Regions from separate parts of the Streptomonospora salina genome, predicted to be linked through region 4. Evidence: riboswitches for the same ligand, from Rfam matches in the RefSeq annotation. Region 4 holds a riboswitch; each other region holds the start of a gene.
What was found. A riboswitch is a leader RNA that binds a small molecule or an ion and turns the genes downstream of it on or off. The one in region 4 is predicted to bind cobalamin.
Positions count from the first base shown of each region.

Region 1 (5,882 bases), 2.3 Mb from region 4:
TAGCAGTGCGGAGCCGATCACACCGCCCGCCACCAGTACCAGCACGGTCGCCGCGGCGCCCAGGAGCATGCCGGTGCGGCGCCTCCTGCGGGGCGCGGGGCCGCCGGGAGTGCCCCCGCCGCCCGGACCGCCCGGACCGCCGGGCGTCGCGGGGCCGCCGTAGCCCGCGGCCGGCTGCCCGTAGGGCGGCGAGACCGGTCCCGGCCCGTAGGGCTGCTGCCGGGGACCCGGCTGCGGCCCCTGCGGTCCCGGGGGGCCGGGCGGGGCCTGCGGTCCCGACGGGCCGTACTGGGGCTGGGGGCCGGACGGGTGGCCGTAGGGCTGCTGCTGTGGTCCGGCCGGGGGGAAGCCGCCGGGCGGCGCGTATCCCGCCTCGGCGCCCGGCGGGGGGCCGTGCGGCGGCTGCCACTGCGGACCGGGCGGAGGCGGCTGCGGCCCGGGTCCGCCGGCGGACCCGGGCCCGTACGGGGCCTGCGGACCCGACGCGGGACCGTCCTCCTGGGGGTAGGGCCGGGTGGCCGGTGCCGGGGATGCGGTGTCGGGCTGCTGCGGGTGGGGGGCCGGTTCGGTCGGGACCGCGTCGGTTCCGGGAGCGGCCGCGTCCCCGCCGTTCCCGGATCCGGAACCGGGCTCCGCGCCGTCGGCGGCTTCCGCCGCGGCGGCGCCGGTCGGCGCCCCGCCGGCCGCGCCCGCGGCCGCCGCGGTGGACGGCGGTGTCCAGGACTCGACCACCGTGTCGCCGGCGATCGCCTCCGCTTCGGCCGGGTCGTCCTGGCCCACCAGCATGGTCATCAGCTGCTGCGCGGTGGGCCGGTTGCGCGGGTCCTTGTCCAGTGCGCTGCGGATCAGGCCGGTCAGCTGCGCGTCCAGGCCTTCCAGGTCGGCCTCGCCGGAACTGATGAGGTGCAGCACCGCGGGGACCGTCTGCGCGTCGAACGGCGCCTTGCCGGTGCCGGCATAGGCGACGAGGCAGCCCCAGGAGAAGATGTCGGAGGCCGGGGTGATCTCGCCGCCGGCGATCAGCTCGGGCGCCAGGTAGGAGGGTGTGCCCATCAGCTGGCTGGAGCGGGTGACCGCGCTCTCGTCGTCCATGGCCCGGGCGATACCGAAGTCGATCACCTTGGGGCCCACCGCCGAGAGCAGCACATTTCCGGGTTTGAGGTCGCGGTGGACGACGCCGGCGCGGTGGATGGCGGTCAGCGCCGCCGCGACCCCCAGGGCGAGGCTCTCCAGCGTTCCCCCGGCCATGGGGCCGTCGGCGGTGACGGACTGGGCCAGGTTGGGGCCGGGAACGTACTCCGAGACGATGAACAGCGGATCGCCGTCGAGGCGGGCGTCGAGGACGCCGGCGGTGGAGAACCGGGCGACTTTGCGGGCGGATTCGACTTCGCGCGCGAACCGGCGGCGGAAGTCGGAGTCGTCGGTCAAGTCGGGGTGGATCAGCTTGACGGCGACCTGCCGGTCGGCGGAGTCGCGGGCCAGGTAGACGGTGCCCATGCCGCCCCGCCCCAGTCTGCCCTCGATGCGGTAGTCGCCGAGCTCCTGGGGGTCGCCGGTGCGCAGGGGTTTGGCGCGCTCGTGCCCGTTGTCCGTCACAGTGCTGAGTTCCTTAGGCCAGGGGGAATTCGCGTCATAGCGTACAGACGCCCGGAGCGGGCGTGTCGGAGCCGATTGCCGGGCTTCGTCGAGCTTGGGGCGGGTGCATGTCGATTTTAGACAGGCCGCGCCGCATCCGGGTTCCGCATACTCCGGATATCGGCTATCGTTAGAACACGTGTTCGAATCCAGGGTCTGTCCTTCCCCGCAGGCCGGAGCCTCCCGCGGGAGGCCGCAGCTGAGGGGAGTGTCGCCAGTGGGCCACGTCTACGGTGTGCCGGTCGCCGTCACCGAGCGCGAAGGACGGCCGGTGCGCTTCGTATGGGACCGCCGCGTCTACAACGTCCGCCACGTCGTCGACCACTGGATCACCCTGCGCTCCGACTGGTCGCGCGCGACCCGGGGCAACTTGCCCCAGCGCGCCCATTGGCGGGTCGAGGCGGGATCGACCCGTGCCCGGGGGGTGTACGAACTCCAGCACGACTCCGCCTCCGACGCGTGGCTGCTGGCCCGCGTCTGGGACTGATCCGGCCGGGCGCCGGTCCGGTACCGGAACCGAACCGGCGCCCGGTGTCCGCATCCGGCCGCCGCCCGCGGTACCCGGTCGCCTGCTCGAACTCCCGGCCGATCTCCCGCACCCGGTGGACGATGCGGGTGCGCTCGGCCTCGGCGCGGGCTGCGTCGGAGCCGGCGAGTGTGCGGCCCTCCGCGATGCCGCCGGCCAGGCCGGGTTCGAGCCGGTCGCGCGCACGGTCCAGCGGGAGGGGGACCGGCGCGGTGTCGACCCCCCAAGCGCGCGGCGGCGGGCGGATCGCGCCGGGGAGGCAGGGTGCGGTGCGCACCGGCCGACGCGGTGGGGACGGTCCGGGGGCGGTATGAGACTCTTGGGAGCGGTGCCGGCGCTGGGCGGATCCGGCCGCACACCCTGCGGTCGAGCCCCCAGCACGCAGGAACCCGGTGCGAATCCGGGGCGGTCCCGCCACTGTGACCGGGGAGCGGCCCGCAACGAGCGCCACTGCCGGACGTCGTCCGGTGGGAAGGCGGCGGGCGAGCGGTGATCCGGAAGCCAGGAGACTGCGCGGCACCGGGCACGACCCCTATGGGCGCGGATTCCCGAGGAAGGACTGACCTGCGTGAGCGCTCCTGCTCGCTACCCGTTCAGCGCGGTCGTCGGAATGGACGACCTGAAACTCGCGCTGCTGATCAACGCCGTCTCGCCGGACGTCGGCGGCGTCCTGGTGCGCGGTGAGAAGGGCACCGCCAAGTCGACCGTCGTGCGCGCGCTCGCGTCGCTGCTGCCCGACCTCGACGTGGTCCAGGACTGCCGGTTCGGCTGCGACCCCGCCGCCCCCGACCCCCAGTGCCCCGACGGTCCCCACAGCGACTCCGCGGTGCCCGCCGAGCGCGAGGCGAAGCTGGTGGAGCTTCCGGTGGGCGCCAGCGAAGACCGGCTGGTGGGCTCGCTGGACATCGAACGGGCCCTCACCGAAGGCGTCAAGGCCTTCGAACCCGGTCTGCTCGCCGAGGCCCACCGCGGCGTCCTCTACGTCGACGAAGTCAACCTGCTGCACGACCACCTGGTCGACCTGCTGCTGGACGCCGCCGCCATGGGCACCTCCCACGTCGAGCGCGAGGGGGTCTCGGTGCGCCACGCCGCGCGGTTCCTGCTCGTGGGGACGATGAACCCCGAGGAGGGCGAGCTGCGTCCGCAACTGCTGGACCGGTTCGGCCTGACCGTGGAGGTGGCCGCCACCCGCGACCCGCAGTTGCGCGCCGACGTCGTGCGGCGCCGGCTCGCGTTCGAGGCCGACCCCGAGGGCTTCGCCGCGGGCTACGCCGACGACGAGGCGGAGCTGGCCGGCCGCATCCGCGCCGCTCGCAAGCGCCTGCCCGGGGTTGCGCTGACCGACTCCGCGCTGCGCCAGGTCACCGCCGTCTGCGCCGCTTTCGACGTCGACGGCCTGCGCGCCGACATCGTCACCGCCCAGGCCGCCATGGCCCTGGCCGCCTGGCACGACCACGGCGAAGTCACCGCCGACGACGTGCGCGACGCCGCCCGCCTGGCTCTGCCGCACCGGCGCAGGCGCGATCCCTTCGACGCGCCCGACCTCGACGAGGACCGGCTCCAGGAGGCCCTGGATCAGGCGGGTGATGCGGACCCAAAAGACCCGGGTGAGCCGGACGGCTCCGACGGCGACCCCGGCGGCGGGGACGACGGCGGCAGCGACGACGGCAGCGATGGCGGCAGCGATGGCGGCGGTGGGGCCGACGGCCCCGATTCGAGCGCGCCGCCGGAGGAATCGTCCGACACGGACACCGGCGGCGGGCCGGAGCGGGACCGCCCCGAGCCCGGCGACGGCGACCATGATCCGTCCGGCCCCGAACGGCCCGCCGGGTCCGGGCCGGGGGCCGAGGACGACACCGGATCGGGCGACGAGCAGTCGCCGCCCCGCCCGCAGGACCCCGGCCAGGGGAGCCGGTCGGAGGCCGGCGACACCTACCGCCCCCGCCTGTTCAGCCTTAGCGGTGTCGGCGAGGGCGCACCCGGCCGCCGCTCGCGCGCCGAGACCCCCTACGGCCGCACCTCCGGCGCGCGGGTGCCGCGCGCGTCGGTGCGGGGCCTGCACCTGACGGCGACCCTGCGCGCGGCGGCGCCCCACCAGCGCGCCCGCGGCCGCGCCGGCCCGGGACTGCTCGTGCGGTCGGGCGACCTGCGCGAGACCGTGCGCGAAGGCCGCGAAGGCAACCTCGTGCTGTTCTGCGTGGACGCCAGCGGCTCCATGGCCGCCCGGGAGCGGATGCGCGCCGTCAAAGGCGCGGTGCTGAGCCTGCTGACCGACGCCTACCAGCGGCGCGACAAAGTCGGCCTGGTCACGTTCCGGGGCACCGGCGCCCAGGTGGAGCTGCCGCCGACCTCCTCGGTGGAGGCCGGCGCGCGGCGCCTGCACGAGCTGCGCACCGGCGGGCGTACCCCGCTGGCGGCGGGGCTGGCGCGGTCGGCGGAGGTGCTGCGCGTCGAACGGTTGCGCGACCCCAGTCGCCGCCCCCTGCTGGTGGTGGTGACCGACGGGCGCGCTACGCGCGGCGGGCTGGACGAGGCGCTGCGCGCCGGTGCGCGCATCGGCGCACGCGGGGTCCACGGAGTCGTGGTCGACTGCGAGTCCGGGCCGGTGCGCCTGGGGCTCGCGTCGCGCCTGGCGGCCGGGATGGAGGCCGAAGCGGTCCGCCTGGAAGAGCTGGGCGCCGACGCGCTCAGCGGCCTGGTGCGCTCGACCCGCAGCGCGGCGTGAGCGCGGGCCGGCCGCCGCCGGCCGCGCCTCCGCACCCACCCGGCCGATCTCTCAACACACCTGTAGAACCGAGGGGACACACATGCCGCAGGGCAAACCCGACTACGTGCCCGAAGACGGGCTGACCACGCGCCAGCGCCGCAACCGCCCGCTGCTGGTCGTGCACACGGGGCCGGGCAAGGGGAAGTCGACGGCCGCGTTCGGGCTGGCCACCCGCGGCTGGGCGCAGGGCTGGGACATCGGCGTGTTCCAGTTCGTCAAGTCGGCGAAGTGGCGCATCGGTGAGGAGCGCGCGCTCAGCGTGCTCGGCGAGACCGGCGAGGGCGGCCGGGTCGACTGGAACAAGATGGGCGAGGGCTGGTCGTGGATCCAGCGGTCGGGCACCGAGCAGGACCACGCGGCCGACGCGGCCGAAGGATGGGCCCAGATCAAACGCGACCTGGCCGCCGAGACCTACCGGCTCTACGTCCTCGACGAGTTCACCTACCCGATGAAGTGGGGCTGGGTCGACGTCGACGACGTCGTCGAGACCCTGTCCCGGCGCGGCGGACAGCAGCACGTCATCGTGACCGGACGCGATGCCGACCCCCGCCTGACCGGGGCCGCCGATCTCGTCACCGAGATGACCAAGATCAAGCACCCCATGGACGCCGGGCAGAAGGGCCAGCGCGGCATCGAGTGGTGACGGCGCCGTCGGGGTGTCCCGGAACCGCGCCGGGCCCGGAGGCGGGTCCAGGGGCACCCCCGGCGAACGCAGCGGCGCCTAGCGCGCGGTGGTATCCGCTTCGGCGCCGTGCAGGTCGCCCGGGATGAGGCTGTAGGTCGCCAGGCCGGTGCGGCCCTCGTGCAGCGGCATGGCGTTGCGTTCGGTGCCTTCGTAGGCGAACCCGGCTTTCTCGGCCACGCGCCGCGACGCGGCGTTGCCGACGGCCGCCTTCAGCTCCACGCGCTGCAATCCCTGCTCGACCAGCGCCCACCGGGACACGGCCACCACCG
Region 1 is NZ_JACHLY010000001.1:4,383,299-4,389,180, forward strand. It holds gene HNR25_RS19855 (serine/threonine-protein kinase) at 1-1,596, opposite strand, end outside; gene HNR25_RS19860 (DUF6504 family protein) at 1,853-2,122, shown strand; cobalamin riboswitch at 2,544-2,673, shown strand; gene HNR25_RS19865 (putative cobaltochelatase) at 2,730-4,886, shown strand; gene cobO (cob(I)yrinic acid a,c-diamide adenosyltransferase) at 4,969-5,571, shown strand; gene HNR25_RS19875 (GNAT family N-acetyltransferase) at 5,650-5,882, opposite strand, start outside.
Region 1: it holds a riboswitch for cobalamin, as region 4 does, so the genes downstream of both, HNR25_RS19865 (putative cobaltochelatase) here and HNR25_RS09570 (ABC transporter substrate-binding protein) in region 4, are expected to answer to the same signal.

Region 2 (5,882 bases), 1.8 Mb from region 4:
GCTCCAGGCGCGCGTCGGCGAGGTCTTCCAGCGCCGTCGTCCGCTGTTCCTCCAGGCGGGCGATCTCGGTGCGGGCGAACTCCGCGTCGGCGAAGTCGGCGTAGGCCGGGCCGCGGAAGAGCTCCAGGGCGTCGGTGAGCAGGGCGGTCCGGGCGCGGGGGGCGCCGCTGTCGCGCGCTTGGGCGGTGATCCGCGCGAACCGTCCGGCGTCCACGTGCGAGCTCTCGACGCGCAGCAGGTAGCCGGGGGTGCGCCATTCAACCAGGGCCCGGCCGCCCGGTTCGGCGTCCTCCAGGGACCGCCTCAGCTGGGAGACCTTGGCCTGCAGCGCTCCCGCCGGGTTGGCCGGCGGCTCTTCGCCCCACAGGTCGGCGACCAGCCGGTCGGCCGATACGGGCCGGCCCGCGTGCGCGAGGAGGTCGGCCAGCAGGGTCCGCACTTTCACTCCGGGCACCTGGACGGCCGTGCCCTCGTCCGTCCAGACCGCGAGCGGCCCGAGCACCCCGAATCGCATACCGGACACGCTAGGCCATGGCGGCGGGGCAGCCGACCGTAAGCCGACGGGCAGCGTCCGGTAAGCGCGGGCGAGCACGGTGGGACCGCACCGCAACGACGAAAGGAACCGCTCCGATGAACACCCACGACGCCCGGATCGCGATCATCTACTACTCCTCCACCGGCAACATGCACCGCATCGCGGAGGCGTTCGCCGAAGGAGCCGCCGACGCGGGGGCCGAGGTGCGGCTGCGCCGGGTCGCGGAGCTGGCGCCGGCGGAGGCCGTGGACGCCAACCCGGCCTGGCGCGCCCATCTGGACGCCACCGCGCACGTTCCCGAAGCCGGCCACGCCGACCTCACCTGGGCGGACGGCTACGCGTTCGGCACGCCGACCCGCTTCGGCAACATGGCGTCCCAGCTGCGGCAGTTCCTGGACACGACCGCGTCGCTGTGGGAGGCCGGGGAACTCGCCGACAAGCCGGCCACCGGGTTCACGGGGTCCTACGAGCACCACGGCGGTCAGGAGTCCACCCTGCTCTCGCTGTACCACACGATGTACCACTGGGGTGCGCTGGTGCTGCCGACCGGCTACGTCGACTACGACGCCGTCCACGCAGCGGGCGGCAACCCCTACGGGGTCAGCCAGACCGAGGCGCTTGCGGCCGAGGACCCCGCCCACGCCAAGGCGGTGCTGGTGGCCGCCCGCTCCCAGGGCGGGCGGCTGGCCCGGGCGGCTGCGGCGCTGGCCGCCGCGCACGGCCGGTAGCCGCAGGCGGCCCCCGCGCCCGGGCCGCCGCAGCGGGGTGCCCCCGGGGCGCAGAGACCCGTGCGCCCCGCGGGCGTTTCGAGCGATCCGGTGACCGCCGTCACTCCTTCCGGTGATCCGACCGGTGTTGCCTTCGGGCGGTGGAGGGCTAGTCTGGACGTGCTGGTGGTTCGTCCTCCCGCGGAACACGCCTGAGACGGCGGTCCGGGGCGGACGAGGCAAGAGGGAACCCGGTGCGAGTCCGGGACTGCCCCGCAGCGGTGAGCGGGAACGAACGCCGCCCCCGGTTCCCAGGGACCGGGCAGCACTGGACCGAGGAGTCTGGGAAGCAGGCGGCCGGTAGGACGATCCGTCCGACGGACGGAAGGTGCCCGCGAGTCCGAAGACCTGCCACCCGCACGCGCACCTGCCGGTGCGCGTCGGTCCCGAGGTCTCGCGGGAGGACCTGGCGGACGATCGGCCCGCAGGGGCGTCGCACGCGCCGCTGCTCGCTGGTCGGCCTCTGGCCGCCGCAGCCCTCGGAGCCTGCCGTCGAGCTCGCGAGGAGAGAGCGTTGACCAGCATGATCGGATCGACTGTACTGGGCTATCCCCGGATCGGACCCGACCGGGAGCTCAAGCGTGCGCTGGAGAGTTACTGGTCGGGGCGCAGCAGCGAGGCGGAGCTGCGCGAGGAGGCGCGCCGGGTCCGCACGGACACGTGGCGCACGCTCGCCGACGCCGGACTGGACTCGGTACCGGGCAACACGTTCTCGTTCTACGACCAGGTGCTGGACACCGCGGTCACGTTCGGTGCGGTGCCCCCGCGCTTCAGCGGACTGGGGCTGGGCCCCCTGGACACCTACTTCGCCATGGCGCGCGGCGCGGACTCCGCGGTGCCGCTGGAGATGACGAAGTGGTTCGACACGAACTACCACTACCTGGTGCCGGAGATCGGGCCGGACACGCGGTTCCGGCTCGCCGACCGCACCCCCGTCGAGCAGTACCGGGAGGCGCTGGAACTGGGCGTGGCGACCCGTCCGGTGCTGGTGGGGCCGGTGACGTTCCTACTGCTGTCCAAGCCCGCCGAGCAGGCGCCGGAGGGATTCCGGCCGCTGGACCGGCTGGAGGACGTCCTGGACGCCTACGCCGAACTGCTGTCGGAGCTGCGCGACGCCGGTGTGGAGTGGATCCAGCTCGACGAGCCGGCGTTCGCGGCCGACCGCTCGGAATCGGAGCTGGACGCGCTGCGGGCGGCCTACCGCAGGCTCGGCGAGCTGCGGGAGCGCCCGCGCCTCATGGCGGCGGGCTACTTCGGCGATCTCGGTGAAGGGCTCGGCGTGCTCGCCTCTTCGCCCGTCGAGGCGCTGGGGCTGGACCTGGTCGCCGGCCGGTCCGCGCTGGAGAGGCCGGCGGCGCTGTACGGCCTGCGCGACAAGACGCTGGTCGCCGGGCTGGTCGACGGCCGCAACGTCTGGCGCACCGACCTCGATGCGGCCCTGACGACAGCGGCAACGCTGCTGGGCCTGGCCGGTGAGGTGGCGGTGGGCACGTCGTGCTCGCTTCTGCACGTGCCCTACGACGTCGAGGCCGAATCCGGGATCGATCCGCAGGTGAAGTCGTGGCTGGCTTTCGCCCGGCAGAAGGTGGACGAAGTCGTCACCCTGGGCCGGGCGCTGCGCGAGGGCCGCGACGCCGTCGCCGGAGAACTGGCCGCCGCTTCCGCAGCGGTCGCCGACCGGATGCGTGCGGAGGGTGTGCGCAACCACCGCGCGCAGGAGCGGGTGGCGTCGCTGCGGCCGGAGCACGCGCGCCGCACGGACTACGAGGCCCGGCGGCGGGCCCAGGAGGAGTCGCTGCGGCTGCCGCCGCTGCCGACGACGACGATCGGCTCCTTCCCGCAGACGGCCGGGGTCCGCGAGGCCCGCGCCGCGGCGCGCACGGGCGGCATCGACCGGGCGGCCTACATCCGGCGGATGCGGGAGGAGATCGCGGGCGTCGTCGAGCTGCAGGAGCGGCTGGGTCTGGACGTCCTGGTGCACGGCGAGCCCGAGCGCAACGACATGGTGCAGTACTTCTCCGAGCACATGGAGGGTTTCGCCGCCACCGACCAGGGGTGGGTGCAGTCCTACGGTTCCCGGTGCGTGCGCCCGCCGATCCTCTTCGGCGACGTCGCGCGGCCGGAGGCGATCACCGTGGAGTGGGCCGAATACGCCCAAAGCCTGACGGACAAGCCGGTCAAGGGTATGCTCACCGGCCCGGTGACCATTCTGGCGTGGTCGTTCGTGCGCGACGACCAGCCGCTGGCCGATACGGCCGCGCAGGTGGCGCTGGCGATCCGGGACGAGGCCGGTGATCTGGAGGCGGCCGGGATCCGCGTGGTTCAGGTCGACGAACCGGCGCTGCGGGAGCTGCTGCCCCTGCGCGCGGACCACCGCCGGCAGTACCTGGACTGGGCGGTGGAGGCGTTCCGGTTGGCGACTTCCGGGGTCGCCGACTCCACGCAGATCCACACCCACCTGTGCTACTCCGAGTTCGGCGACGTGATCGACGCGATCGTCGCTTTGGACGCCGACGTGACCAGTATCGAGGCGGCGCGCTCCCGTATGGAGGTGCTCGACGACCTGAACGCGGTCGGCTTCGCCCGCGGGGTGGGGCCCGGCGTCTACGACATCCATTCGCCGCGGGTTCCCGAGGCCGAGGAGGTCGCCGATCTCCTGCGCGCCGCGCTGAAGGCCGTTCCTGCGCAGCGGCTGTGGGTCAATCCCGACTGCGGGCTCAAGACCCGCGGCTACGCCGAGGTCGAGTCGGCTCTGCACAGCATGGTCGGCGCGGCGGCAGCGGTGCGCCGCTCCCTGCGCTGATCTGAGCCGCGGGCGGTGCCGACGGAGAGTCGAGACTCCGGCGCCGCCCGCGGCGGCGCCCCCTCCCGGTGCGCCGCATCCGCCGGCGTCCCGGAGCCGGATCGCGCGGCCTCCCGCGCCGGCCCGTGGCGCGGGTGCGGCGGCCGTGCCCGTCAGCCGCCTCCGGAGGTGCGGGTCTGCGCCGGATCGCCGGAGGGGCGGGACGGTGCCGGGGACTCGCCGGGCGGGTCCTGCTCGGGTGCGGCGTCCGGTGCGATGGTCCCGGCCGTGTTGAGTTCGGTTGCGGCCTGGCGGCTCAGGCCGAAGAAGTAGGTCAGCGCGAAGCCGGCGATATAGCCCACCACCAGGCCCAGGCCGTAGACCGCGACCGCGGCGCCGATGCCTTGGCTGCCCTGCACCAGGGGGAACAGGGTCCATCCGGAGGGGCCGATCGCCGTCGACCCGGCACTGACCCCGAGCTGGTTGGCCAGGCCGAGGAAGCCGCCGGCCACCGCGCCGCCGGCGCAGGCGGTCACGAACGGCCGGCCCAACGGCAGCGTCACCCCGTAGATCAGCGGCTCCCCCACCCCGAGCAGGCCCGCGGGCAGTGCCGAGCGGATGGTGGCGCGGATGCCCGCGTTGTTCTTGAGCCGCAGGTACAGCGCGAAGGCGGCGCCCACCTGGCCCGCGCCGGCCATCGCCAGCACCGGAAGCAGCACGGTGAATCCGTCGACGCCGATCAGGGTGGTGTGGATGGGGATGAGGGCCTGGTGCAGCCCCAGCATCACCAGCGGCAGGAACGTCCCGCCCAGCAGGAATCCGGCCGGCGCTCCCGCGTAGCCCAGCAGCCAGTTCGCCGCCACACCGATGGCCGCGGAGACCTCTCCGGCCACCGGCATCAGCCCGTAAACGGTGACCAGGCCCGATACCAGGACGGCGACGGTGGGTGTGACGAGGATGTCCAGGTTCTCGGGCACCCACCGGCGTGTCCGGCGTTCGACGCAGGCGCACAGCACCGCTGCGCCCAGGGCGCCCAGCACACCGCCCTGCCCGGGTTCGAGGTCGACGCCGAACGCCTGGACGTCGGCCACCCCGGCGAAGGGGATGATGGCGGCGACGGCGCCGCCCAGCACCGGAGTGCCGCCGAACTCCTTGGCGGCGTTCATCCCGACGAACACCATGATCAGGGACATGAAGCCCTTGGCGATCGCGTCCAGCGCGGGCAGCACCGGGCCCAGCCAGCCGAGGTTGGTCAGCACTCCGGTGACGCCGGCGAGGATGCCGCAGGCGATCAGTGCGGGGATCAGCGGCACGAAGATGTCGGCGATGCGCCGCAGAAGCAGCTTGAACGGTGTGGCGTTGCGCCTCGTGTTCGCCGCCCGGATCGCCTCGCCTTCGGCGGCCAGCGCTTCGGCGTCGCCGTCCGGGGCGTCGGCGGCGGGCGCGGCCCCGGCCGCTCGGCCGCCCGCGCGCTCGGCCTCGACCGCGCGGGAGAACTCCTCGGCGACCGTGGAGACCGCTCCGGGGCCCAGCACGATCTGGAAGGTCTCGTCCTCGACCACGCCGAGCACCTTCGGGTGGTCGCGGATCTCCTGATCCCGGACGAGCGCGCGGTCGGCGACGCCGATCCGCAGCCGGCTGATGCAGTTGGCGGCGGAGGTGACGTTGCGCTCGCCGCCGACGAGCGCGAGGAGGTCGTAGGCCGTGGCCGCGTGGCCGGCGGCACCCGGGTCGCTCATTGCCGACTTCCTTCCGAACTCAGGGGGGTCGGGCGGATCCGGTCCCCGCGAGCGGCCGT
Region 2 is NZ_JACHLY010000001.1:349,143-355,024, forward strand. It holds gene HNR25_RS01640 (AfsR/SARP family transcriptional regulator) at 1-514, opposite strand, end outside; gene wrbA (NAD(P)H:quinone oxidoreductase) at 631-1,263, shown strand; cobalamin riboswitch at 1,487-1,652, shown strand; gene metE (5-methyltetrahydropteroyltriglutamate--homocysteine S-methyltransferase) at 1,826-4,105, shown strand; gene HNR25_RS01655 (PTS transporter subunit EIIC) at 4,258-5,823, opposite strand; gene murQ (N-acetylmuramic acid 6-phosphate etherase) at 5,820-5,882, opposite strand, start outside.
Region 2: it holds a riboswitch for cobalamin, as region 4 does, so the genes downstream of both, metE (5-methyltetrahydropteroyltriglutamate--homocysteine S-methyltransferase) here and HNR25_RS09570 (ABC transporter substrate-binding protein) in region 4, are expected to answer to the same signal.

Region 3 (5,882 bases), 2.8 Mb from region 4:
CGGCCGCACGCGGCCACTCCCCCAGCAGCGCACGCGCGGTGGTGGTCTTGCCGCTGCCGGAGGGCCCCACCAGGGCGGTCACCGCGCCGGCGGCGGCGGTCAACGAGGCGCCCTCCACGAGCGGCCGCCCGTCCACGCACACCCTCAGGCCCTGCGCTTCGGCGACCGGTTCGGACCGGTCCATGTCCACTCCCTTCTCGGTCCCGGCTGCGTCCGGGCGCGGATCGCGCGGTCCCACAGCAGGTTCAGCCCCACGGTGAAAGAGACGAGCATCGCCACCGGCGCCAGCGGGGCGAGCGGCTGCACGGTCAGGCCCGTGCGGTTGTGCGCGACGGCCACGGCCCAGTCCGGTGCCGTGGGCCCGGGGCCGAGGCCGAGGAAGTTGGCCGATGCGACCAGCGCGATCGCAGCGGTGATCCGGGTGCCCGTGTCGGCGGCGACGGGACGCAGAACGCGCCTGCCGACGTAGCCGAAGTAGAGGCGGGCGCGGCTCTCCCCCTGCAGCCGCATGGCCTGGAACACCGGTGCGCTCACCGCGTCCAGCGCCGCCGCCCGGACCAGGCGCGCCACGCCCGGCGCGTTGGTGACGGCGACCACGGCGGCGATCACTGCGGCCTGCGACGACCACCACACCGCGACGACGCTGATCATCAGGAGCGAGGGCACGCCCATCACGACGTCGAGCGGGCGCAGCAGCGCCGCGTCCGCCCAGCCGCGGCGGGCGGCGGCCGCCGCGAGGCCGATCGCGCCGCCGACGGCGTAGGCGAGCGCGACCGCGGCCAGCGACACGGCCAGGACCGAGCGGCCGCCCAGCAGCAGCTGGGTGAGCACGTCGCGGCCCAGCCGGTCGGTTCCGAGCGGGTAGCCGCCGCCGGGCGCGGCGAACGGCGGCCCCGGATCGGCCGCGACCAGCGGTGCCAGCAGCGGTCCGGCCAGCCCGGTCGCAGCGGGTACCAGGACCATGGCGAGGGGGAGCGCCGCGCGCCGCCGCATCACCGGCGCACCTGCTCGATCCGCGGCACGAGCCGCCGGGAGACCAGCTCGGCCGCCTGGTTGAGGGCGATCGTCACCGCGCCGAGAACGAAGACGTACCCCTGGACCACGGGAACGTCGCGCATGGCGACCGCGTCGACGACTCCCCCCGCGACTCCGGGGACCGCGAACACGACCTCCACGACCAGCACTCCCGAGAACAGGTTGTCTCCGACGCGCGCCAGCTCCTCGGATGCGGGGGCGAGGGCGTTGGGAGCGACATGGCGCAGCAGCAGCCGGCGGCGCCCCACACCGAGGCGGCGGGCGTGGGCGGCGTATTCGCTGCGCATGGCATCGGCGGTGCCCGCGCGCACCTGGCGGACGAGCAGCGCCGCGACCCGGCACAGCAGGACCGCGACGGGCAGCACCAGCAGTAGCGGGTCGGTGAGCAGCCGCCAGCCGTCGGCGCCCATCGCGGTGGCGGGAAGCAGGCGCACCTGCAGGGACAGCCCCAGGACCAGCAGCATCGCCAGCGCGAAGTCGGGGATGGAGTACAGCACAAGGGTGGCCGTGGTCACGGCCCGGTCCAGGCGGCCGCCCTCCCCGGCCCCGGCGGCCAGGCCGAGGGCCGCGGCCAGGGGCACCAGCAGCGCCACCGTCGCGGCGGCCAGGATGAGGGTGGGCGGCAGGGATCGGGCCACCAGGTCGGTGACCGGCCGGCCCGAGATCAGCGAGGTTCCGAGGTCGCCGGTGAGCAGGTCCTGCCACCACTGGAGGAACCGGATCGTCGGCGGCTCGTCCAGGCCCATCCGGGCGCGGATCTCCGCCGCCTGCTGCGGGGTGTAGTCCTCGCCGAGGACCGCCTCGGCTGCGTCGCCGGGCAGCGCCTCGGTCGCGGTGAACACCAGCACCGACAGGGCGAGCAGCTGCGCGGCGGCCACGCCGAGGCGGCCGAGGGCGGCCCGTGCCGTCACTCCAACCAGACCCGGTCGAACCTCGCCCAGTCGGCGGTGTTGGGCGGCGCGTCCCGCTCGACACCGCGCAGGGACGCGGCGGTGGCGTTGATCCACTCGGTGTAGCCCCACACGATCAGGCCGCCGTCGTCGTGGAGCTCCTGCTGGAGCTCGTGGTAGCGGCGGGTGCGCTCCTGCTCGTCGGCGGTGGCCTGGGCCCGGGCGAACGCTTCGTCGAACCCCGCGCGCTTCCAGCCGGTGACGTTCTGGGGTGCGTCGCTGACCATGCGCAGCGCGAGGTGGTTGGGGATGGGCATCGACCCGGACCGGTAGGAGGCGAACACGCCCTGGTCCAGGATGTCGCTGAAGTAGGTGTCCTGGTTGCCCACGCGCACGTCGACGGTGGCCCCGGCCTCGGCGGCCTGTTCGGCGAAGAGGGTGGCGGCGTCGACGAAGCCGGGCGCGGCCTCGGAGGTGTCGAGCGCGACCTCCAGGTCCTGGGCGCCGGCCTCGCGCAGCAGGCGGCGCGCCCGGTCCAGGTCGCGTCCGCGCTGGGGCAGGTCGTCGTCGAAGTACCGGTATCCGCTGCCGAAGACGTCGTTGCCGACCCGCGCGGTTCCGGCGGAGACGACATCCACCAAGCGCTCGCGGTCCACCAGCAGCCGGAACGCCTTGCGTACCCGCGGGTCGTCGAACGGCGCCCGGTCGGTCTTCATCGCCATGGCGGCCATCCCGCTGTTGGGGGTGCGCACCACGGTGACATCGGGGTTGTCCTCGTTCGAGCGGGCGAAGGTGGCCGACATGTCGTGGATGTACTCGCCTTGCCCGCCGAGCAGGGCGTTGCCGCGCGCTTCGGACTCGGCGGAGAGGATCTCCAGTTCCCCGATGCGCGCCCCGCCGTCCCAGTGGTCGCCGAACCGCTCCGCGCGCATCGACCGGCCGGCCTCGAAGGAGGCGAGAGTGAACGCTCCCGACCCCACTGCGTCGGTGGCGGGGTCGCGGTCGTCGAAGTCGGCCGGGACGATGTGCATGCCGGTACCGGCGAGAAGCGCGGGCAGCTCGTAGGTGGGCGAGGTCAGCCGCAGCTCGACCGTGCGCTCCTCCACCGCTCGGGAGTTGCCCAGGTCGACCCGGGCCAGCAGGGTGCGGCCGTTGCGCGGGGTGTCGGCGGGGGCCGTGATGCGCGCGTAGCTGGCCAGCACGTCGTCGGCGGTCACCGTGCGGCCGTCGTGGAATCGGGCGGCGCGCAGCCGGAACCGCCACCGGGCGCCGCCCTCGTCGACCGTCCAGTCCTCGGCGAGCTGGCCGCGCGGCGACATGTCGGCGTTGAACTGGGTCAGCTTCTCGTACAGCGCCTTGTGCCGGGCCTGGTCGATGAACAGCGGCTGGACGTGCGGATCCATCGACTCGTTGGCGCCTCCGCCCGCGAAGAGCGCGCGGACCCGGCCGCCGCTTCGGGGCCGTTCCGGGGCCGGATCACCGGAGCATCCGCCGAGCAGGACCGCGCCGGCGCCGAGCGCTCCCAGGCCCAGCGCCGCCCGGCGTGTCGTTTCTATCGGCATGAGGGCGCCACCTCCGGTACGCCGCAGGGTGTGTGCGCGCAAGCGGGGGCGGTGCGGGCGCGGTGGCCGCGCACCGCCGGACATGCTGCTGGCAGGATCACGTCGCCTTTCCTCGGGCGGTCGGGGCCCGCCGTCGGCAGGCGGGCGCGGGAATACGACCGGGGCGGTATCAGCGCAGGCGGAGGGGCGCCGACCGCGCGGCGACGCGTCGGCGACCGTGGTGTCCGTGCATGGGCGATGCCCGTCCTCCCTGGGGTGATCCGCCCCGGCTCGTGAGGCACGACGACGTGAGTCTCCTGGCTCGCGGGTCTGCGCCGGGACCCCGGCCTTCCCGCCCCGCACGGGGCAGTGGCCGTCTTGCAGGGCCGGCTCGCCGCTCACAGTGGCGGTACCGCGCCGGATTCGCACCGGCCTTCCTCGGTTCGCCGTCGTGATCGTTCGACCGCAATCCTGACATATCCCGGTCGCGCATCCGATGCGTCCCCGCGCCGGCGGGCGCGGGGCCCGGCGGCAGCGACGGTCCCGCCAACAGTCTCCGCACGGGATCCGCCCGAAAGCGCCGAAAACAGCCCTGCGGCCCGCGGTTCCATCGGGATGTTCCGTTTACCCGGGAACGATCACGGCTAGGAATCGGACATGATCGGACAGTCACCGGACCCGGTCCTCATCCGGAACGTGCGCATCTTCGACGGCGTCGACCAGGAACTGCGCCACGGCCACGTCCTCCTCAAGGACCGCAGGATCGCCAGGGTGTTCCTCGCCCCGGAGGAACCGCCCGCGGGGATCGAGGCCGCGGTCGTCGACGGCACCCGGACCGACGGCACCTCGCGAGTGCTGATGCCGGGGCTGATCGACGCCCACGCCCACGTCATGCTGGCCGGGAGCACGCAGGAGCAGCTCCTGCTGGGCGGCGCCGGGCTTGCCTATTACAACGGACTGGCCGAGGCCCGGGCCATGCTCATGCGCGGCTTCACCACCGTCCGCGACATGTCCGGCGACACGGTCGACCTCAAGCGGGTGCTGGATTCCGGAGCCTTCCCCGGGCCCCGCATCTACCCCTGCCAGGCGGGCATCTCCCAGACCTCCGGCCACGCCGACTTCGGCACCGCCTACGAGCCTCCGACCGCCCTGGGCGGGATGCCCTCGCGCGCCGAGGAGCTGGGCATGTCCCGCATCGCCGACGGACGCGACCGCGTCCTGGCCGCGGTGCGCGAGCAGCTCAAGAAGGGCGCCAGCCAGATCAAGGTCATGGCGGGAGGCGGGGTGGCCTCCGCCTACGACCCCGTGGACGTGTGCCAGTACACCCCGGACGAGCTCCGTGCCGCCGTCGAGGCCGCCGACGACTGGGGGACCTACGTCTCCGTGCACGTCTACGCGGACGCGGGCATCGAGCGCGCCGTCGAGGCAGGGGTGCGCTCGATCGAGCACGGCCACCTGGCCCAGGAGTCCGCCTTCGCCTCACTGGCGCAGCACGGCGCCTGGCTGAGCACGCAACCGTTCGTGGAGAGCGACCATTCCTACCCGAACCCGGCCTCGGCCGCGAAGAACCGGCTCGTGTGCGACGGGGTGGAACGGACCTACCGCTGGGCTCGCGAGTACGGGGTGAAGACGGCGTTCGGCAGCGACCTGCTGCTCGACCCCTCCCGAAGCCGCATGCAGGCGCTCATGCTGCCCCGTCTCACCGGCTTCGGATACACCGCCGCAGAAGCGTTGGCCATGGCCACCTCCGGAAACGCCGGCCTCCTCGCGCTTGCGGGCAGGCGCGACCCTTACCGGTTGGACGACTGCGCGTCCCCCTTGGGACGTATCGCCGAAGGGGCGTGGGCCGACGTGCTGGTGGTCGACGGAGACCCCACCCGGAACCTGGACCTGTTGGCCGCGCCGGAGGCTAACCTGGCTGTCATCGTCAAGGACGGGCGCATCCACAAGAACCTGCTCGGGGCGTAGCCGGAGCATCCTCCGCCGGCCGGGTGCGGCTCCCGTCCCCCGCATCGTCCGATGCGGGCGAGATGCGGTGCACCGCCGCTGCGCCTCCTGCTACGACGGGTCGACGCCGAACATGCGCCTGAAGGAGAGCTCACCGCCGAGCCACCCCGCGTACCCGAGAATCGCCGTGCTGAGCGCCGTAAGCATCAGCCCCGTCGGCAGCACCGCGCCTTCCGGATCGGGAATCCGCAGCAGAAACGTGACCAGGAGCAGAACCAGCACGACGCCGTTGGCGGCTCCGTGCCGCAGCGCCGCCGCGCTCTTGCGGATCTTCCGGACTCCGATGAAATCCACGAGACCGGGCACGGCTGCTGCCAGGCCGCTGAAAAGGCCGCCGCCGACCAGCCACACGCCGGCCGAGGCCCAGGCCGGGGACCCTTCGGCCACGTACCCGATGTCCGCGGCCAAT
Region 3 is NZ_JACHLY010000001.1:4,928,161-4,934,042, reverse strand. It holds gene HNR25_RS22280 (ABC transporter ATP-binding protein) at 1-184, opposite strand, end outside; gene HNR25_RS22275 (ABC transporter permease subunit) at 145-993, opposite strand; gene HNR25_RS22270 (ABC transporter permease) at 993-1,946, opposite strand; gene HNR25_RS22265 (ABC transporter substrate-binding protein) at 1,943-3,487, opposite strand; cobalamin riboswitch at 3,757-3,950, opposite strand; gene HNR25_RS22260 (metal-dependent hydrolase family protein) at 4,124-5,434, shown strand; gene HNR25_RS22255 (DUF2231 domain-containing protein) at 5,525-5,882, opposite strand, start outside.
Region 3: it holds a riboswitch for cobalamin, as region 4 does, so the genes downstream of both, HNR25_RS22265 (ABC transporter substrate-binding protein) here and HNR25_RS09570 (ABC transporter substrate-binding protein) in region 4, are expected to answer to the same signal.

Region 4 (5,882 bases):
GAGCGGTGCCGCGCGTGGCGGAAGTACCGTGTGGTCGAACCGTCACCCCGACCGCGCAGCGAGTACCCGTATGCCCCACACGACTCCCGCGCCCGAACCGGCCGCCGCCGTCGCCGCGGCCGTGTCCGGCGACGTGCGCTCCTGCACTCGGCTGGGCTCGTCGCACGCGTGGACGCTGCACGGCGGCGAGCTGGCCGACGGGCGCCGCTTCTTCGCCAAGATCGCCGACGGCTACGCCGAAGCGCTGGACTCCGAAGCCGCCGGGCTGCGCTGGTTCGCCGAGGTCTCCGACGGTGCCGCCGTGCCCGGAGTCCTCGCCGCCGGCGGTGGAGCGCTGGTGCTGGAACAGGTCGACGAAGCCGGCCCGACCGCGGAGGCGGCCGACGATCTCGGGCGGCGTCTGGCCGCCACCCACCGGGCCGGGGCGCAGTCCTTCGGCGCAGCGTGGCCGGGTTGGCTGGCCACGCTGCCCCTGGACAACACCCCGGCCGACCAGTGGCCGGAGTGGTACGCCCGGCGCCGCCTGCTGCCCTACCTGCGCGACGCCCGCGACCGGGGATTCCTGGACTCCGCGGATGTGGCGCAGCTGGAACGCGTGCTCGCCCGCATCGGCGACCTCGCCGGCCCGGACGAACCCCCGGCCCGGATCCACGGCGACCTGTGGTCCGGAAACGTGCTGTGGGGCCGCGGCGGGGCGGTGCTGATCGACCCCGCCGCCCACGGCGGGCACCGTGAGACCGACCTGGCCATGCTGCGGCTGTTCGGCGCTCCGCACGTGCAGCGGGTCCTCGCCGCTTACGACGAGGCGTTCCCCTTGGCCGCCGGCTGGCGCGAGCGCGTCCCGCTGCACCAGCTGCACCCGCTGCTGGCCCACGTGTGCCTGTTCGGGCGCAGCTTCCGCTCCCAGCTCCTCGACGCCGCCCGCCGCCTGGTGTAAGGCGGCCGCATTCCGGTGCGCCCGCCGGTGCGGGAGTCCCGCCGGTCCGTGGGGGACCGGCGGCGGAACGGTCGGGCGGCAGGCGCCGTCCGACGGGTTCGCCGGGGCGGGCGGTCGCACTCTCCGGGGCTCACCGTGCGGGCGGTGCGCCGAGGAGCTCGTCGGCGACCCACCGTGCGACGCCGGCGGGGTAGGGCGCCGGTAGGCCGAGGACGATGTGCCCGAAGCCGGCGTCGGTCGCGTCGCCGATCGCGTCCCGGGTGGCACCGGGCTGCTCGTAGGAGACGGGCAGATGGATCGAGCGGGTGACCGAGGCGGGGTCGCGGCCGATCTCGGCGCAGTAGCGGTCCAGCCGTGCGCTGCGGCGTACGGCGTCGCCGATGTCGCCGCCCGGGATGTTCCACACGTCGGCGTGCTCGGCGGCCACGCGCAGCGTCGGGGACGAGCGTCCGCCGACGAGGACCGGCGGGTGGGGGCGCTGGCGGGGCTTGGGGCTGCCGAACGCGCCGGTCAGGTGGTGGTAGGTGCCGTGGAAGTCGAACGGCTCGTCCTCGGTCCACAACCGCCGGATCACCGTGCAGGCCTCCGCGAGGCTTCCGACGGCGTGTTCGGCATCGTGGAAGGGCAGGCCGTGTGCGTCGTATTCGCGCCGTGCCCGGGGATGGCCGGGGCGGGAGCCGGCGCCGATGCCGAACTCCAGCCGTCCGCCGGAGACGGCGTCGACGGTCGTGGCGATCTTGGCCAGCATCGCGGGCGGTCGCAACCGGTTGCTCGTCACGAGTACGCCGACCCGCAGCCGCCGGGTCCGGGCGGCGAGGGCGGAGAGCAGCGTCCAGCCTTCGTAAACCGGACCGTCCGGGTCGCCGCCGATCGGCATGAGGTGGTCGAACAACCACGCGTGCCCGATCTCCGGGATCGCGTCCGCCTCGCGCCAGACCCGCAGGACGTCGGGGTAGTCGACCTGGGAGGGCGCGGTCATGATCCCGAAGTTCGGCCGTGCTGCGTGCGGCATGGAACCGCGGTCCTTTCGGCGTCGGTACCGCGCCGACCGGGGTGCTTCCGGGGTCGGGGCGGGGCGTGCTCGGGAAGCCGGCCCGGAGACCGCGGGACGGGGTTGAGAGGTACGCGCTCGGGCGGTCAGCGGCGCCGCAGCGACGGGTCCAGCAGTGCGGGCGGGGTGTCGTTCTTCTCGTGTGCCGCCAGGTCGGTGCCGGGAGCGACGATCGCGTCGATGGCGTCGAGCACGTCGGCGGGCAGCACGGTGTCGGCGGCGGCCAGCTGCGCGTGCAGGTGGTCCGGTGTACGGGGGCCGATGAGCGCGCTGGTCACGCCCGGGTGGGCGGTCGCGAATCCGAGCGCGAGCTGGATCATGGTCAGGCCGGCCTCGTCGGCGACGGTGGCCAGCTGCTCGACGGCGTCGAGCCGGGCCCGGTTGGCGGGGACGGTGGTGTCGAAGCGCTGCGGCATGAACGTCGAGCGGTTGGTGGCGATCTCGCGGTCCTCGCGGATCGCCCCCGACAGCCACCCCGAAGCCAGCGGGCTCCACACCAGCACTCCGAGCTTGTACTCCTGGGCTGCGGGCAGCACGTCGGCCTCGATTCCGCGCTGCAGGATCGAGTAGCTGGGCTGTTCGGTGACGTACCGGTTGAGGTCGCGGGCGTGGGCGGCCCACTGGGCCTGCACGAGACGGTAGGCGGGGTAGGTGGAGGAGCCGAAGTGGCGGATCTTCCCGGCGCGCTGCAGGTCGGTCAGAGCGGACAGGGTCTCCTCGTCGCTGGTGTCGGGGTCCCAGCGGTGGATCTGGTAAAGGTCCACGTGGTCGACACCCAGGCGGCGCAAGCTGCCGTCCAGCGCGGTGGTCAGCCAGCGGCGCGACGCGCCCCGGCGGTTGCGGTCCTCGCCCATGGGCAGGCCCGCCTTCGTGGCGAGCACGATGTCGTCGCGGCGGCCGGCGATGGCTGTGCCGACCAGTTCCTCGGATTCGCCGCGGCTGTACACGTCGGCGGTGTCGACGAGGTTGATCCCGCCCTCAAGGGCGGCGTCGACGATGGCGGTGACCTCCTCCTGAGTGGTGCTTCCGATCGCGCCGAAGTTCATCGTGCCCAGCGCGAGCGAGCTGACCTGCACACCGGTGCGGCCCAAGGTGCGGTACTGCATGGCCGATCTCCTCCGTCGAAGGTGAAGCGGGATGGCGGCGCGTGGGGGCCACGCGCCGCTTGGCGGATGCGCTCCTGCTCTGCCATCATGAACAAGCGGAACGCTGTTCCGGAAAACTATACGGAACACTGTTCCGTTTGGCAAGGCGGTCGGTTGCGAGAGGGGCGCTGTGAACGACGACGACACGGGAACGCGGCAGGCGGCCCGGGGCAAGCGGGCCGACGCCCGCCGCAACGAGGGCGCGCTGCTCGACGCGGCCGCCGCGGTCTTCGCCGCCTCGGGCGTCGAGGCGCCGGTACGGGACATCGCGGCCCGGGCCGGCGTCGGGACGGGCACGATCTACCGCCACTTCCCCACGCGGGCCGACCTGATCATCGCCGTCTACCGGCACCAGGTCGAGGCGTGCGCCGAGGCCGGACCGGACCTGCTGGAGAACGGTCCGACCCCCTACGCCGCGCTGGGGCGATGGATCGATCTCTTCGTGGACTTCCTCGTCACCAAGCACGGTCTCGCCGCGGCGCTGCGCTCCGACAACACCGCGTTCGAGGAGCTGCACACCTATTTCCTGGACCGCCTCCTGCCCGTGTGCGCCCGGCTCCTCGCCGCCGCGGCCGAAGCCGGGGAGATCCGCTCCGACATCGGCGCCTACGAGCTCATGCGCGGGGTCGGCAACATCTGCATCAGCGCGGAGGAGGACTCCCGCTACGACGCGCGCCGCGTGGTCGAGCTCCTCATCGCGGGGCTGCGCCGGCCGGATCGGTGAGCGGCCGGGGCAGCCGCCCCGTCCCCGATGGGAAAAGCCGCCGATTCCCGCAGGCAGCAGCGGGGCGCCCCGGATCCGGGAGGCGCGGGTACGGCGTGCTAGCGTCGAAAAAGCCGTGGTGAACGGGAATCCGGTGGGAAACCGGATGCGGCCCTCGCCACTGTGATCGGGAGCGCTGTGTCGTTCGTTCGGCGAACGAGCCACTGGGGTCCGAGCCCCGGGAAGGCATGATGCGGCGCGTTTCCCCGTCAGCCAGGAGACCGGCCACGGCACCGCACGACCCGATTCCACGAGGACCTGGAAATGGCGGTCTCGCCCATGACCCGTGTTTCAGCACGTCCGCTCCGCGCCGCGGGCGCCTTCGCCGGCGCCCTCCTGCTCGCCGGCTGCGGCGCACCCGCCCCCGAACAGCCGGCGGGAGAAGACGCCACCACCCGCACCAACTGCGGTATCGACGTCGCCGTGGACGCGCCGCCCGAGCGCGTCTACGCCGCATACCAGCCCGGCATCGAGGTCGCCCACGCCCTCGGCCTCAGCGACCGCCTGGTGGGAACCGCGTTCCTGGACGCCCAGGTGCTGGACGAATACGCCGACGAGCAGGCCGCGACCGACTACGTGCCCACCCTCCCGAGCAGGGAAGGGCTGCTGGAGACCGAACCCGGCTTCGTGATCTCCGGATTCAACGGCTTCTTCGCCGAGAACGGCTCCGACCGCTCGGTCGGTACCCGCGCCGGCCTGCGCGAGCTCGGCGTGCAGAGCTGGATCCTGAGCCCGCTGTGCCCCAGCGAGGACGGCCTCACCGACCGGGCGATCGACCCGGCGTCCGTCACGGTCGACAGCGTCTACCGGGACCTGCGCGACCTCGGCGCCCTGTTCGGCGCCGAGGACGACGCCGAACAGGTGATCAGCGACATGCGGGAGCGCATCGCCGCCGTGCAGGAGCAGGTCGAAGGAGCTCCGCAACCGTCCGTGGCGATCGTGTCCCCCGGCGACGACGGCGGCTACCGCGTGGCGGGCGGGATCGACTTCAGCACCCGGATCATCGAACACGCGGGCGGCGCGAACGCCTTCGCCGACCTGACCGAGAAGCGCAACATCGAGGTCGGCGCGGAGGAGATCGTCGCACGCGACCCCGACGTCATCCTCACCAGCGCCTGCTGCGACGCCGGGATGACCGAGCAGGACGCCGAGAGCGACGTCGACGCGATCACCGCGGATCCCGCGCTGGAGGGCGTCACGGCCGTCGCCGACGACGAGGTCCACCCGTTCCTGTTCGCCGACCGGTCGGCCGGGGTCCGGGCGGCCCACAGCATCGAGCTCGTGGCCTCCCGCATCCACCCGGACCTGGTCGAACGTTGACCGCGGCCGGTGCGACCGCCCCTCCCACGACCGCAGGCACGACCGGCAGCCTTCCGCGAACCGCGCCCGGCGCAGGCCTGCTCCCCGGAGGAGCGTCGAAGACGGCCGGCATGGCGCTGGCCGCCCTCCTGCTGGCGGCCGCGTGCGCCGCGTCGATCCTCACAGGCAACTACGCCGTCTCCGCGGCCGACGCCGTCTCGGCCCTGACCGCACCCTCCGGCGGCGAAACCGACCGGATCGTGTGGCACGTACGCGTGCCGAGGACCGCCACCGGGCTGCTCGCCGGAATCGGGCTCGGCGTCGCGGGCGCCCTCATGCAGGGGCTGACCCGCAACCCGCTGGCGGGACCGGGGATCCTCGGCGTCAACGCCGGCGCCGCGTTCGCCGTCGTGGTCGCCATGGCCGTGCTGAACGTCAGCGCCCTCACCGGCTACCTGTGGTTCTCCTTCGCGGGAGCCGCACTGGCGGCGGTCTTCGTCTACGCCCTCGGTTCGCTCGGCACCGCCGGCGCGACACCGGTGAAGCTCGCGCTGGCCGGCGCGGCGCTCAGCGCCATGGTCGGTTCCGCGACCACCGCCCTCACCCTCCTCGACCCCTCGGCCCTCGACGACTTCCGGTTCTGGACCGTCGGTTCGCTCACCCGCGCCGACACCGCCGACCTCGCCA
Region 4 is NZ_JACHLY010000001.1:2,125,014-2,130,895, reverse strand. It holds gene HNR25_RS09595 (TetR/AcrR family transcriptional regulator) at 1-2, shown strand, start outside; gene HNR25_RS09590 (fructosamine kinase family protein) at 71-937, shown strand; gene HNR25_RS09585 (LLM class flavin-dependent oxidoreductase) at 1,068-1,949, opposite strand; gene HNR25_RS09580 (aldo/keto reductase) at 2,075-3,094, opposite strand; gene HNR25_RS09575 (TetR/AcrR family transcriptional regulator) at 3,264-3,857, shown strand; cobalamin riboswitch at 3,957-4,140, shown strand; gene HNR25_RS09570 (ABC transporter substrate-binding protein) at 4,176-5,216, shown strand; gene HNR25_RS09565 (FecCD family ABC transporter permease) at 5,327-5,882, shown strand, end outside.